DNA from 4 places in the Streptomyces sp. NPDC054786 genome. Region 1 is predicted to be linked to each of the others. Evidence: riboswitches for the same ligand, from Rfam matches in the RefSeq annotation. Region 1 holds a riboswitch; each other region holds the start of a gene.
The links. Region 1 has a riboswitch for cobalamin ahead of ACWGI6_RS26610 (prenyltransferase/squalene oxidase repeat-containing protein). Riboswitches for the same ligand answer to the same signal wherever they lie in the genome.
Positions count from the first base shown of each region.

Region 2: linked by a shared signal. The riboswitch ahead of ACWGI6_RS12055 (ribonucleoside-diphosphate reductase subunit alpha) and the one ahead of ACWGI6_RS26610 (prenyltransferase/squalene oxidase repeat-containing protein) in region 1 are both predicted to bind cobalamin.
Region 3: linked by a shared signal. The riboswitch ahead of ACWGI6_RS06990 (HoxN/HupN/NixA family nickel/cobalt transporter) and the one ahead of ACWGI6_RS26610 (prenyltransferase/squalene oxidase repeat-containing protein) in region 1 are both predicted to bind cobalamin.
Region 4: linked by a shared signal. The riboswitch ahead of ACWGI6_RS25895 (cobalamin biosynthesis protein) and the one ahead of ACWGI6_RS26610 (prenyltransferase/squalene oxidase repeat-containing protein) in region 1 are both predicted to bind cobalamin.

Region 1 covers NZ_JBSHAW010000034.1:9,737-13,316, reverse strand. Annotated here, with positions in the region: gene ACWGI6_RS26615 (MBL fold metallo-hydrolase) at 1-734, shown strand, start outside; cobalamin riboswitch at 943-1,102, shown strand; gene ACWGI6_RS26610 (prenyltransferase/squalene oxidase repeat-containing protein) at 1,272-2,570, shown strand; gene ACWGI6_RS26605 (SCO2322 family protein) at 2,570-3,244, shown strand; gene ACWGI6_RS26600 (CbiQ family ECF transporter T component) at 3,241-3,580, shown strand, end outside.
Region 2 covers NZ_JBSHAW010000011.1:131,136-134,715, forward strand. Annotated here, with positions in the region: gene ACWGI6_RS12050 (ribonucleotide-diphosphate reductase subunit beta) at 1-117, opposite strand, end outside; gene ACWGI6_RS12055 (ribonucleoside-diphosphate reductase subunit alpha) at 117-2,549, opposite strand; cobalamin riboswitch at 2,712-2,863, opposite strand; gene mctP (monocarboxylate uptake permease MctP) at 3,102-3,580, opposite strand, start outside.
Region 3 covers NZ_JBSHAW010000006.1:26,813-30,392, reverse strand. Annotated here, with positions in the region: gene ACWGI6_RS06995 (VOC family protein) at 1-18, shown strand, start outside; gene ACWGI6_RS06990 (HoxN/HupN/NixA family nickel/cobalt transporter) at 87-1,274, opposite strand; cobalamin riboswitch at 1,273-1,479, opposite strand; gene ACWGI6_RS06985 (alpha/beta fold hydrolase) at 1,630-2,478, opposite strand; gene ACWGI6_RS06980 (MarR family winged helix-turn-helix transcriptional regulator) at 2,475-3,095, opposite strand; gene ACWGI6_RS06975 (hypothetical protein) at 3,220-3,580, shown strand, end outside.
Region 4 covers NZ_JBSHAW010000032.1:63,641-67,220, reverse strand. Annotated here, with positions in the region: gene ACWGI6_RS25905 (caspase family protein) at 1-278, opposite strand, end outside; gene ACWGI6_RS25900 (hypothetical protein) at 284-727, opposite strand; cobalamin riboswitch at 932-1,082, shown strand; gene ACWGI6_RS25895 (cobalamin biosynthesis protein) at 1,215-2,276, shown strand; gene ACWGI6_RS25890 (cobyric acid synthase) at 2,287-3,580, shown strand, end outside.

The sequences.
Region 1 (3,580 bases):
CCAGGCTCGCGACGGCGGGCGCACCGGACGAGCATCTGGCACCGCTGCGGGAGGCGCGCGCCCAGGGGCGGGGCCGGAAGCTGCCCGGACAGGGAGCCGCGCTGCCGGACCGCGACATCAGCCCCGGCGAGCTGCTCGATCTGCCGGGGCGCCGGGTGCGCGCCATCTGGACACCGGGGCACACCCCGGGTCATGTGTGTCTCCATCTGGAGGAGGAGCACCCGTCGGGGCAGGCCCCCGGCTTCGGCCGGCTCTTCTCCGGCGACCATCTCCTCCCCGGCATCACCCCGCACATCGGCCTGTACGAGGACCCGGAGGGCGAGGGGCGTCCCCCCGGCTCGAACGAGGGTGGGAGCGTGAGGGACCTCCACGATCGGGACCTCCACGATCCCCTGGGCGACTATCTCGACTCCCTCCAACGCGTGGGCCGGCTCGCGCCCGCCGAGGTGCTGCCCGCCCACCAGCACGCCTTCATCGACGCCGGCGGACGCGTACGCGAGCTCATCGCCCACCACGAGGCACGGCTCTCCCAGCTGAGGGCGCTGCTGCGCGAACCCCGCACTCCCTGGCAGCTGGCCATGGCCATGGAGTGGAACCGCCCCTGGGGGCAGATCCCGTACGCCTCGCGCAATATCGCCGTCTCGGAGGCCGAGGCCCATCTGCGCCGTCTGGTGAAGCAGGGGCAGGCGGAGCGGGTGCCGGGGTCCTGTCCGGTGCGGTACCAGGCGGTGTGAGGGACGGGCGGGGCCATCGGGCCATGGACCGTGGGAGGGGCCTCGACGAGGCGGCGGCCGGTTGCCGCCCGGCCCACGCCGGCCCGCGGTCGGCCCACGGCCGGATTCCGCCCGGCGCCCTCCCCGGCCCACGGCCGATTCCCGCCCGGCGCTCTCCCCCGAGCAGTTCCGGCTCGTACGGGCGAGCGAGTGGCCGGGCGGGGGCCGGTTAAGGTGTGCGGGACAACTTCATCCGTACCCGATCGGGGGAAGCCGGTGGAAATCCGGCGCTGACCCGCAACCGTGAGGACGGCCTGCCCGCACCGCGCCCCTGGCCGGGCGCGGAGGGCCGTACGAGCCGGAACACCCGAGGGGGCACGACCAAGGCTCCCGCCACCGGAACCGCCCGCCCGTGCGGACGGCCGGTGCGCGGCACCGTCGAGGTATACGGAGCTGAGCCCGGTGCCACCGCGCCCGATTCATGGATCGGCGCGCGGACGGCCGGCCGAGCGCGGCTGCGTAGCATCGCCGCGACCCGACCCGAGAGGCACCGACCCGATGGCCCCCATGGCTTCCATGGCTCACCAGGCCCCTTTGCCGCATTCCGTCGCCTTCCTGGCGCGCCGCGCCGCCACGGCGCTGGCGGCCGCGGTGGTGCTGGGCGCGGCCGCTGCCCCCGCCGCGTACGCGGACTCCCCGCCCGCATCCCCCAAGAAGCTGCCCGACGGGCTGTACGGCACCAAGGACCCGCAGTACGACGGGGTCTGGCGGCAGTCGCTCGCGCTGCTGGCCCAGGACACCGTGGGCATACGCCCCGCGGCATCCGCCGTGAAGTGGCTGGCCGGACAGCAGTGCGCCGACGGCTCGTTCACCGCCTTCCGGGCCGGGCCGGGCAAGCCCTGCGACGCCAAGACCATGCGGGACACCAACCAGACGGCCGCCGCGGTGCAGGCGCTGGCCGCGCTGGGCGGGCACGGGGGCGCCGTGCAGAAGGCCGTGAGCTGGCTGAAGTCGGTGCAGAACGACGACGGCGGCTGGAGCTCGATGGCCGGCTCGGCCAGCGACGCCAACTCCACCTCCGTGGTCATCGGCGCGCTCGCGGCGGCGGGCGAGAAGCCGCGGTCCGTGACGTCGAAGAAGGGTGGCAAGACCCCCTACGACGGGCTGCTCACCTTCCGGCTGGGCTGCGAGGCGAAGGAGGACGCGCGCGGCGCGTTCACCTTCCAGCTCAAGGGCGCGGCCCCGAACGCCGACGCCACCGCGGCCGCCGCGACCGGAGCGCTCGGCAAGGGCTTTGTCGTCGAGCCGGCCGGCAAGGGAGCAAACGCCCCCGTCAAGCCGGTGAGTTGTAAGGACGGCGAAGGCAAGAAGGCGGGCAGCAGCGATCCGGCGCAGGCCGCGGCGGGCGGCGACGGCTACCTCGTCGCGCAGCTCGACAAGAACGGACAGCATCTGCTCTCCGCGATGCCGGGCGCGGAGAAGCAGCCCGACGTCGGCAACACCGCCGACGCCGTGGTGGCGCTGGCGGCCGGCCGGCACGGCGCCGCCGCCGCGAAGCCGCTGAAGTGGCTGGAGAAGAACTCGGCGGACTGGGCCAAGCGGAACGGCCCCGCCGCGTACGCCCAGCTGGTGCTGGCCGCGCACGCCACCGGCACCGACCCGCGCTCCTTCGGCGGCACCGATCTGGTGGCCGCGCTCAACGCCACCGGCCCCGAGCCGGCCGCCGCGGCGAAGAAGGACGCCGACGGCTCCAAGGACGAGGGCGGCCTGGGCCTGCCCTGGATCATCGGCATCGGCCTCGCCATCGGTGCCGGCATCGGCTTCCTGCTGAGCAGCCGTAGGAAGAGCCGGCTCTGATGGGGCGTACCAGGATCGCCGGCGCCGTGCTGCTGGCCGGTACGGTCACCGGTCTGGCCGCCGGGCCCGCCCAGGCGCAGGAGTACCGCTACTGGTCCTTCTGGCACGGCACGGGCAGTTCCTGGGCGTACGCCACCGAGGGGCCGGCCACGCTGCGGCCGGCCGACGGTGCGGTGGAGGGCTTCCGCTTCGCCGTCAGCGCCGACTACGCCGCGGCCGGCAAGCCCCGGGCGGCCGCCGGCTTCGACGCGATCTGCCACGGCACCCCGGCGAAGGACGGCCGCAAGCGGGTCGGCATCGTCATCGATTTCGGGACCGCGGCGGACGCGCCCGGCGGCGAGCGACCGCCGAAGGCCAGGACAGAGTGTGCCCAGGTGTCCGAGGACGCCTCGGCGGGGGAGGCGCTGGCGGCGGTCGCCCGGCCGCTGCGCTATGACTCCAACGCCTTGTTGTGCGCCATCGCCGGTTACCCGACGTCGGGGTGCGCGGACCCGGTGAAGGGGGCGAAGGGGCCCGCGTCGTCCGCTTCTCCGTCTTCGGGCGCGGCGGCGGACGGCGGCGACGCGAGCGGCGGGGGTGACGGCGGCCCGTCCGCCGGGCTGGTCGGCGGTGTCGCGGCCGTCGTCGTACTGGGCGCAGCGGCGGTGTGGCAGGCGCGCCGCCGACGCGGATGAGCGCCCCGCAGGCGACCCGTACCACCGCGCTGCATGCCGGCGCCTGGTGGCTGTGGGCGCTCGGCCTGGCCACCGCGGCCTCCCGCACCACCGATCCCCTGCTGCTGGGGCTGCTGGTGGGCGTGGCCGGCTATGTCGTCGCGGCCCGGCGTACGGATGCGCCATGGGCCCGTTCGTACGGGGCGTTCGTCAAGCTCGGCCTGGTCGTGATCGCCATCCGGCTGGTCTTCGCCTTCATCCTCGGCTCGCCGATCCCCGGTACGCACACCCTTGTCACGCTGCCCGAAGTGCCGTTGCCGGACTGGGCGAAGGGCGTCCGGATCGGCGGCCGGGTCA
Region 2 (3,580 bases), on a different contig from region 1:
GTCGTAGAAGTCCGGGTACCGCATCGGGCGCAGCGTCAGCTCGAAGCCCGGGTCCAGGAGGTTCTTGGTGCCGGTGGTGGCGGTGTGCGCGGCCGCGGCGTTGGTCTCGGTGGTCATTACTGGCAGGCCTCGCAGGACTCGGGGTTTTCCAGGGAGCAGGCGACCGCCTCGGGGTCGGTGGCCTGCTGCGGTACGGGGGCGGTGGTGGCGGCGCCGCCGCGCGCGGACTGCGCGATCCGGGTCGCCGGGCGGGAGCGCAGGTAGTACGTCGTCTTGATGCCGCGCTTCCAGGCGTAGGCGTACATCGAGCTGAGCTTGCCGATGGTCGGCGACGCCATGAAGAGGTTCAGCGACTGGCTCTGGTCGAGGTAGGGCGTACGGGCCGCGGCCATGTCGATCAGGGCGCGCTGCGGGATCTCCCAGGCCGTGCGGTACAGCGCACGGATCTCCGCCGGGATCCAGCTGACGTCCTGCACCGAGCCGCTGGCCTCGCGCAGTGCGTCCCGGGTCCGTGCGTCCCACAGCCCCAGCGCCTTGAGCTCCTCGATCAGATAGGCGTTGACCTGGAGGAACTCGCCGGAGAGCGTCTCGCGCTTGAAGAGGTTGGAGACCTGCGGCTCGATGCACTCGTACACGCCCGCGATCGAGGCGATGGTCGCGGTCGGCGCGATCGCCAGCAGCAGGGAGTTGCGCATGCCGGTCACGGCGATACGGGAGCGCAGCGCCGCCCAGCGGTCGGCCCAGCCGGGCTCGGCGTTCGGGTAGTGGTCCGGGTGCAGCACACCACGGGCGGTGCGGGTCGCGGACCACGCCGGGTGCGGGCCGTGCCGCTCGGCGAGGTCGGCGGACGCCTCGTACGCGGCGAGCATGATGCGCTCGGAGATCCGGGTCGACAGCTCCCGCGCCTCCGGCGAGTCGAAGGGCAGCCGCAGCCGGAAGAACACGTCCTGCAGGCCCATCAGGCCCAGACCCACCGGGCGCCAGCGGGAGTTGGAGGTCCCGGCCTGCTCGGTCGGGTAGAAGTTGATGTCCACCACACGGTCGAGGAAGGTGACGGCGGTGCGGACCGTGGCGTCCAGCCGCTCCCAGTCCATCTCACCGTTGGCACCCAGGTGGGCCGCGAGGTTCACCGATCCCAGGTTGCAGACCGCGGTCTCCCCGTCGTTCGTCACCTCCAGGATCTCGGTGCACAGGTTGGAGGAGTGCACGACCTTGCCGGGCTCGGCGGTCTGGTTGGCGGTGCGGTTGGCGGCGTCCTTGAACGTCATCCAGCCGTTGCCGGTCTGCGCCAGGGTGCGCATCATGCGGGAGTACAGCACCCGGGCCGGGATCTGCTTGAGCGCCCGGCCCTCGGCCTCGGCCTTGCGGTAGGCGGCGTCGAACGCGTCGCCCCACAGGTCCACCAGCTCCGGGGCGTCCGAGGGCGAGAACAGCGACCAGTCGGCGTCCGCCTCCACACGGCGCATGAACTCGTCCGGGATCCAGTGGGCGATGTTCAGGTTGTGCGTACGGCGGGCCTCCTCACCGGTGTTGTCGCGCAGCTCCAGGAACTCCTCGATGTCGGCGTGCCAGGTCTCCAGGTAGACACAGGCGGCGCCCTTGCGCCGGCCGCCCTGGTTCACGGCCGCGACCGAGGCGTCCAGGGTGCGCAGGAACGGCACGATGCCGTTGGAGTGCCCGTTGGTGCCGCGGATCAGCGAACCGCGGGCGCGGATGCGGGAGTAGGAGAGGCCGATGCCGCCCGCGTGCTTCGAGAGCCGCGCGACCTGGTGGTAGCGGTCGTAGATCGAGTCCAGCTCGTCCAGCGGCGAGTCCAGCAGATAGCAGGACGACATCTGCGGGTGGCGGGTACCGGAGTTGAAGAGGGTGGGGGAGGAGGGGAGGTAGGACAGCGAGCTGGTGAGGCGGTAGAGCTCGGCGACCTCGTCCAGCGCGCGCTCGCTGTGGTCCTCGGCGAGGCCGCAGGCCACCCGCAGCAGGAAGTGCTGGGGGGTCTCGATGACCTGACGGGTGGTGGGGTGGCGCAGAAGGTAGCGCGAGTGCAGGGTGCGCAGTCCGAAGTAGCCGAACCGGTCATCGGCACCGTCGGCCAGCGCCTTGTCGACCAGCGCGTCCAGACGGGCCGTGTGGGTCCGTACGAGCTCCGCGGTCTCCTCGGCGATCAGGCCCTCGCGGTGGCCGGTTTCGACGGAGGCGGAGAAGGCGACCGCCCCCTGTCCGGCCGCCTCCTCCGCGATGGCAAGGGTGAGCAGGCGCGCGGCGAGCTTGGAGTACTGCGGCTCGTCACCGATCAGACCGGCGGCGGCGTCCGTGGCCAGCGACCGCAGTTCGGCCTCGTCGGAGCCCGCGTGCCGGCCGCGCAGCGCGGCGGCGGCCACCTTGCCGGGGTCGGTCGCGGTCAGGTCCGCGGTCAGCTCGGTCAGGGTGCGCAACAGGGCGACGCCCGGACCGTCCTCGCCCGGTCCGCCGTCGGCGGGACCGGCAGGCGTGGCCACCGCGGGCGGCACGACCTCGGCGTCTGACGCGGGCTCCGTTGACGCGATGGTCACGTGGTGCTCTCCCTCACTCGGCGGGGGCCAGGAGGAGAGGGACGCGACGGGCGCACGCGGGCATGCGGCACCCCGTGAAGGTCAGGGGTGCGCGGGCACACCGCGCGGCGTCCACCGGCCCAACCCTCGGGGCCCGGACGTATCGACGTCCGCACCCATGGCGGTGCGGGCGTACCGTCGGCAGGTCTTCGGACTTCACGGGCGCGTGCCAGGGCCGTTGTCCGGCCGGCCGAGCCCGCTCCAACACCGTTGCGGGACAGTTCCGGATTCCCACCGGATTCCCCTGCGGCGACAGCGAGGTCGAGCATACATGTGGTGGCGCCTCTTCACTTGCACCACCACATCTAGTGTGTCGTGAGTGATCACACAGTGCCTGTCAGTGGCCTCCCCCTGGCCTGCGGCACGCAATTCGTCCCGTCCGGCGGCAGCAGCGGAGGGCTCCATGACCGCGCTCGCCGGCCCGTCACGGGCCGCGCCCCGGGGCAGGAAACGGCTACGGGCCGCCGCGCCCCGGGGGACGTGGCGGCCCGTAGCCGTGTGCGGGCCGGTGGTTCAGTGGCCGGCCGGTGCGCCTGCCGTGGCGGGGGGCAGTTCGGCGGCGACGCCCTCGTCGCCGGCGTCTGCCGCGTAGTCGGCGGGGCTGGTTGCGTCGGTGCCCTCGGGGGCGTTGACGGCCTTGAGGACGATGGTCAGGACGACCGTCACCACGACGTTCAGGACGAAGGCGGTCAGGCCGATGTAGCCGATTTCACCGATGCCCGGGATCTCCTTGCTGGAGCCGCCGAAGTGGGCCTGGGTCGGACTGGCGACGCCATATGCCGCGAGCGTGCCGTAGAGCATGCCGACCGCCCAGCCGCCCAGCAGTGCCCAGCGGTGGAACCAGCGGGTGAACAGGCCGCCGACCAGGGACGGCATCGTCTGCAGGATCCAGATGCCGCCCAGCAGCTGGAAGTTGATCGCGATCGTCTTGTCCATGGTGAGGACGAAGACCAGCGCGCCGACCTTCACCAGCAGCGAGACCAGCTTGGCGA
Region 3 (3,580 bases), on a different contig from region 1:
GCCGGTTCGGCCACATGAAAGGGCGGCTGTGGCCCGGCGCCGATACGGGCGCCGGGGGCGTACGGGGCGGGTGCGGCTGACGCGCCTCAGGAGCCCGGCGCGGCCTGCTCCGCCGCCCCCGCCCGCTGCGCCGACGTCGTTCGCTCCGCCCGCTCCGCCCAGCGCTTTTCGACGCCGGCCAGTCGCCAGTACGCCAGCGCCGCGGCCCACACCACCACGAACAGGCCGACGATGAGGAAGCCCGCGTTGCCGAGGTCGAGGCCGGAAATCCAGCCGGTCAGCGGGTCGTTGAGGGCGAGCTTCTCGTGCAGCACGGTCACCAGCTCGATCGTGCCGATGAAGAAGGCGACGGCGATCGACAGGCCGGTGATGGTGAGGTTGTAGTAGACCTTGCGCACCGGGTTGGAGAACGCCCACTGGTAGGCGAAGTTCATGAAGGTGCCGTCGAGGGTGTCGAACAGGCTCATCCCGGCGGCGAAGAGCAGCGGCAGGCACAGCACGGCGTACCAGGGCAGGCCGGCCGCGGCGCCGCTGCCGGCCATCACCATCAGGGTCACTTCGGTCGCGGTGTCGAAGCCGAGCCCGAAGACGAAGCCGAGCGGGAACATCTGGCCGGGGCGGGAGATCGAGCGGGTGAACCGTCCCAGGAAGCGGTTCATGAAGCCGCGTGCATCGAGGCGCTGCTCCAGCTCGGCCTCGTCGTAGTGGCCGTTGCGCATACCGCGGAAGACCCGCCAGATCCCCGCCAGCGCGATCAGGTTGAGGGCGGCGATGAGGTAGAGAAAGGTCCCCGAGATCGTGGTGCCGACCGTGCCCAGGATCTGGTGCGTACGGGACTCGTCGTTGAGCAGGGTGCCCGCGAGCTGGGCGCCGCCCGCCACCAGGGCCGCCATCGCGACGACCACGCTGGAGTGGCCGAGGGCGAACCAGAAGCCGACCGAGACGGGCCGCTTGCCGTCGGCCATCAGCTTGCGGGTGGTGTTGTCGATCGCGGCGATGTGGTCGGCGTCGAAGGCGTGCCGCATACCGAGGGTGTACGCGGTGATACCGAGCCCCACCCCGAAGACCTGGCTGCCCACCGCGTAGTGATGGGGCACCACGAGGAGGAAGAGCACGCCGAAGGCGATGAGGTGCAGACCGGCTATGACGGCCATCAGGCCCGCGGTGCGGACGGTGTCCTGCCGGCGCCAGCGGAAGGCGGCGGAGGCAGGGGTGGGACGGGTATCGGTGGACAGGACCATCCGGCGGTTACGCTCCAGCACCTCGTGGATCAGTTCGTGAGATGCCGTGGCCGGTCTCCTGGCTTACGGGTGCGCGCGCCCGCCCCCGCCTTCCCGGCCGCGGCCAGTGGCGCCGCAGGCGCGCCGTGCGCCTGCGGAAGGGGCGGAAACTCCCCGATCACAGTGGCGAGGGCCGCTCCGGTCTGGGACCACAAGGTCCGTCACCGGCTTCCCGAACACCACGGCCCGGTCACTCTAACTGCCACCAGGGAGGGGTGAGGTGCACGGGGCTTGCCCGTGGCCCGGGAGGGAGTACTCGCCGGACGCGGCCGGCCGTTCCACGGGGCGGTCGTTGCCACCTCGGCCGCCCTCGGAGCCGGTGGTCCCAGGGGCCGTGGTCCGCGGTGGGTCAGTGGTCCAGGGATGAGAGGAAGGTGTGGAGTTCGCGGTCGAAGAGCGCGGTGTTCTCCAGATTGACCATATGGGCCGCCCCCGGTATCCGGACTCTTCGGGCGCCGGGAACGGTCAGCGCTATCGCATGGGCATTGGCGGAGATGTCACTGCTGTCGAGGTCGCCGTCGAACACGACCGTCGGCACCCGGATCTCGGCCAGGCGGTCCGCGGCGCCGACCTCAAGGGGCATACCGGCACCCACGCCCTCGGCATGCACCTCCACATTGGCCTCGGCCGAGGCGCGCATCCGCTCGCGGAATCCCGGGTGCACCGCGGACGGTTCGCGATGCGGTCCGTCCACCCACATCCGCAGGAAGTGCTCGACATACCGTTCCGCGCCGTCCGGTGTGCCGATCGCCGCCACCTGCGCCTTGATGTGCTCCAGGAGGAAGGGGTCGGTGAAGGCGCGGCCACTGATGCCGGGGGAGGCCAGCGCGAGGGCCGTCACCCGCTCCGGGCGGGCTATGGCGGTGTCGAGTGCGACCCGCGCACCATGGGAGAGGCCGACGAGGACGGCGCCGGGGACATCGAGCGCGTCGAGCAGGGCACACAGGTCGTCGTGGTTGGCGTAGTCCCCGGCCACGGTGGAGGACAGGCCGTGGCCGCGGAAGTCGTAACGGATCGCGCGCAGGCCGGAGTTCACCAGCCAGGCGAACTGCTCGTCCCACATGTGCTGGTCGAGCATGCCGCCGTGGAGCAGCACCACCGCGGGGCCCGAGCCGGCCGTCTCGTAGAACAGCTCACCGTCGTCGATCGGCACGAGCCCGTTGTCGATCTCGGACCAGGCGGTGATTCGTCGGGTCATCTTGCGGGCCGTCCTTTGTGTGCCGGATGCGATGAACTGGGCGTGATGCCATTGTCGTCGCTATTGCCGCCGCTGCCGTAACTGCCGTGACTGCCGCTTTCCTCCGGTGTCATGTGTGAGCCGTTCGCCAGGTGGCGGAACTCCTCGCCGAGCCGGTCCAGTACACGCAGCGCGGTACGGACGTCCTCGGCGGACAGGTCGGCCAGCCGCTGCCTGAGCTCCGCCGCCTCGCACTCCTGGACGCCGCGTATCGCTTCCGTGCCTTCGGCGGTGAGCCGGATCAGGGACGAGCGGCGGTGTGCGGGATTCGGGGCGGTCGCGACCAGGCCCAGCTCCACGGCGTGGTTCACCCAGCGCTGCACCGGCTGCCGGTCGAGCCCCATCCCGCGCGCCAACTGCGGGACGGTGCGCGGGCCTTCGGTGCGCAGCGCGTCCAGCAGTGCGTGTTCGCCGGCGGTCATGCCGGTGCCCGCCAGCTCGCGCTCTACCGCGCGGACGACCGTGCGATGCAGCGGCCACAGGCGTCGGATGACGCCGTACAGCAGGTCGTCGGTGGTCGTCGGTTCGCCGTCACCGGCGACTTCGGTCTCTCCGGCACACCCCTCAATGACACTCATGATGTCATGATGACATCGGTGATGTCGTTTGGGAAGAGCGCTGCCGCGGAAAGGAGTTGAGGAGGCGGCCGGCGCGACGGGGCTCGTGCGGCCGGTGGAGTGGGACGAGAAAGGTGGACGGCGGATGAAGGTCGGTCTGTTGCGTGCGGTCGGGGCGGCCACGGCCGTGTACGGGGTGGCGGTGGCGGCGCTGCCCGATCTGCTGGCGCGGCCCTCGGGACTGGTGGACGGCGAAGGGCGGACCGCGCCGGCGACCCGGACCGCACTGCGTCCGCTGGCCTGGCGGGATGCGGTGAGCGGACTGGCGATGACGCTGGCGCCGGAAGGCCCGGCGCTGCGTGCCGCCGCGTATGTGCGGATTGCGGCGGACTTAGGGGACGCCGTGCTGCTCGGTGCGACGCTGCCGGGCCGCGACCGGAGGCTGAAGGCGGTGGCGGTGTCCGTCGGGTGGGGCGCGCTGTCGGTGGCCGGACTGTTCGCCGGCC
Region 4 (3,580 bases), on a different contig from region 1:
TCGCGGCCCACCCGGCCGTGGCCGGAGAAGTACACCAGCAGCAGGCCGCGCGCCTCCTGGGTGACCGCGTCCAGCGCCTGTTCCACCTCCCAGGGCTCCTGGGGCCGGCAGGTGATGACCTCGCCCTTGGTGAACAGATCGGTGCCGGGGGCGAGCAGGGCCTGCTCCAGTTTCCGGGCGTTGTCCTTCACCGCGGGCAGCGGGCGCAGCGTGCGGTAGTCGTCGACACAGATCAGCAGCGCCCGGTTGACCTTGCCCCGTGCGTCGTATTCGGACATCCGGCTCAGTCCCCTGCGGTGCTGCCGCTCTCGTCCGCCGGGCTGCCGGGATCGGGGCGTTCGGGGGCCACGGCGCCCGGCCCCGCGTCGCCGAGCGCGTGCAGGTCCCCGTCGCCGCCCCCGACCGCGACGGCGGGCCGTTCGCCGGTGTCGCGTTCCTCCCGGCGCCGTCGCAGCCACTCCTGCAGGGCGATGCTGAGACTTTTGGTGACTTCGGCGGCGACGGCGCCGACGATGACCAGGATCAGATCGTCGACACCGAGGGCCATGTCGCGGGGGCCGTCGTCGCTCTCGTCCGCCGGCCGTGGCCGCAGCTCCCAGTCGTGCCGGCGCCGGTCCAGCCACGGCTCGCGCTCCAGCCACGCCTTGAGGTCCTCGATGTCCTGTTCAGGATTGTTCGTGCCCGTGATCCTGATGCGGATCTCGTGGCGGTCAGCGCGCTGCGTCATCCCCCGGCCCCCTTCCGGCGGCCCCATCGCCGCCGTGCACCAGATAGTGACGTGAGATCAGGGGCGCAGGCAACCGTCTGTGACACGACTGCCACGCTGTGGCGTGCACCACAGGGCGTGCCACAGGGCAGCGTCGCAGGTCAAGGGTGAGTTGACGGGCATTCGCGGGGCGTGGTGGACTGCCGGAGCCATTCGGCGACAGATGAGGAAGTCCGGTGAGAATCCGGCGCGGTCCCGCCACTGTCACCGGGGAGCGTTCCTCCAGCGAAGGCCACGGTCCGCCTCGCGTACGTCCGATGACGTACGCAGGGACTGGAAGGCCGGAGGACTCGCCGATCCGGGAGCCAGGAGACTCTTGTCGCCGTCACGTCGAGCCAGGGCGCGGACCCTGAGTGAGGACATACCGCCATGCCCGGCCGCCCTTCGAGATCTCCACTGCCCGCTGCCGCAGGGCCCCTTCGGCACGCCAGGGCGGCGGTCTGATCCGATGCGCGGCGAACACGCGGGATATGCGTGCGGCGCGGCCCTCGGCTTCCTCGGTGACCTGATCGCGGCGGACCCGCGGCGCGGCCATCCGGTGGCCGCCTTCGGCCGGGCCGCGGGCGCCGTCGAGCGCCGACTGTGGCGCGATCACCGCGGATACGGGGCGGCTCACGCCGTGCTGTGTGCGGGCGGTGCCGCCGCCGGTGCCGCGCTGCTGCAGCGCGCGGTACGGGCCGCCGCCCCGGCTCCGCTGCGCGGCGGAGCCCGGATCGCGCTGACCGCGGCGACGGTCTGGGCCGTGCTGGGCGGCACCTCGCTCGGCCGCGAGGCCCGCGCCGTCGGCGGTGCGCTGACGGCGGGCGACCTGGACGTGGCGCGGGAGCGGCTGCCGCATCTGTGCGGGCGCGATCCACAGGCGCTGGACGGGCCCCAGATGGCCCGCGCGGTGGTGGAGTCGGTCGCCGAGAACACCTCGGATGCCGTGGTGGGCGCCCTGGTCTGGGGCGCGCTGGGCGGGGTGCCCGGCCTGGTGGCGTTCCGGGCGGTGAACACCCTGGACGCGATGGTGGGGCACAAGTCGCCGCGCCACCGCCGCTTCGGCTGGGCCTCGGCCCGGCTCGACGACCTCGCCGGCTGGCCCGGCTCCCGGCTGACCGCCGCGCTCACCGTGCTCGCGGGCCCCGACCGGCGCGGTGCGCTGCGGGCCTGGCGGGCGGACGGCGGCGCGCACCCGAGCCCCAACGCGGGCCCCGTGGAGGCCTCGTTCGCGGGCGCGCTGGGTGTCCGGCTGGGCGGCACGCTGGCGTACGGCGGGCGGGTGGAACACCGTCCGGTGCTCAACGACGGGGCGCCGCCGGTCGCGGTGCCCGACATCGACCGGGCCGTGCGGCTCTCGCGCCGGGTGAGCGTGCTGGCGCTGGTGACGACGGTGGCGGCGCGGCCGGCGGCCGGCGCGCTACGGCGGGCCCTGTTGCGCCCCACCCGCCCGGCCGCAGGCGCAGTGACGCGCAGGGCCGCACGTGCGGTGGCGCGTACGGCTCACGACAGCCGGGGTCCCGGCGCATGAGGAGGACCCGGTGAACGGGCGGTTGAAGGCATCCGGTGGAGCCGTCGGCGGTGGCCTGTTGGTGGCCGGTACGACGTCCGACGCCGGCAAGAGCGTGGTGACGGCGGGCATCTGCCGCTGGCTGGCCCGCCAGGGCGTGCGGGTGGCGCCGTTCAAGGCGCAGAACATGTCGCTGAATTCGTTCGTCACGCGCGAGGGCGCTGAGATCGGACGGGCCCAGGCGATGCAGGCCGCCGCGGCGCGGGTGGAGCCGACCGCGCTGATGAACCCCGTACTGCTCAAGCCCGGCAGCGACCGCAGCAGCCAGGTGGTGCTGCTGGGGAAGCCGGTGGGCGAGCTCAGCGCCCGGGGCTACCACGCGGGGCGCCAGGAGCAGTTGCTCGGCACGGTCACCGACTGCCTCCAGGAGCTGCGGCGTACCCACGACGCGGTGATCTGCGAGGGCGCCGGCAGCCCCGCCGAGATCAATCTGCGGCGGACCGACATCGTGAACATGGGCCTTGCGCGGGCCGCCCGGATCCCGGTGGTGGTGGTCGGCGACATCGACCGCGGCGGGGTGTTCGCCTCCTTCTTCGGCACCACCGCGCTGCTGTCCAAGGAGGACCAGGCGCTGGTCGCGGGGTATCTCGTCAACAAGTTCCGGGGCGATGTCACGCTGCTGGAGCCGGGGTTGGAGATGCTGCGCGGTCTCACCGGGCGGCAGACGCTGGGCGTACTGCCCTTCTCGCACGGTCTGGGCATCGACGAGGAGGACGGTCTGCGGGTGTCCCTGCGCGGTGCGGTGCGCGAGAGCGTGGTGGCGCCGCCGCACGGCGCCCAGGTGCTGCGGGTGGCGGTCGCCGCCGTGCCGCTGATGTCGAACTTCACGGACGTGGACGCGCTCGCCGCGGAGCCGGGCGTGGTGGTGCGGTTCGTGGACCGGGCCGAGGAGCTGGCCGATGCGGACCTGGTGGTGCTGCCGGGGACCCGCGGCACGGTCCGGGCGCTGCAGTGGCTGCGCGAGCGCGGGCTGGCGGACGCGGTCGCCCGGCGGGCCGCCGAGGGCCGCCCGGTGCTGGGCATCTGCGGCGGCTTCCAGATGCTGGGCGAGCGCATCGAGGACGACGTCGAGTCGAAGGCGGGCGCGGTCGACGGGCTGGGGCTGCTGCCCGTACGCGTGCGGTTCGCGGCGGAGAAGACCCTGGCGCGGCCGGTCGGCGAGGCGCTGGGCGAGCCGGTGGCGGGCTACGAGATCCACCACGGGGTCGCCGAAGTGACCGGCGGGGACGAGGAGTTCCTGGACGGGTGCCGAACCGGCTCCGTAT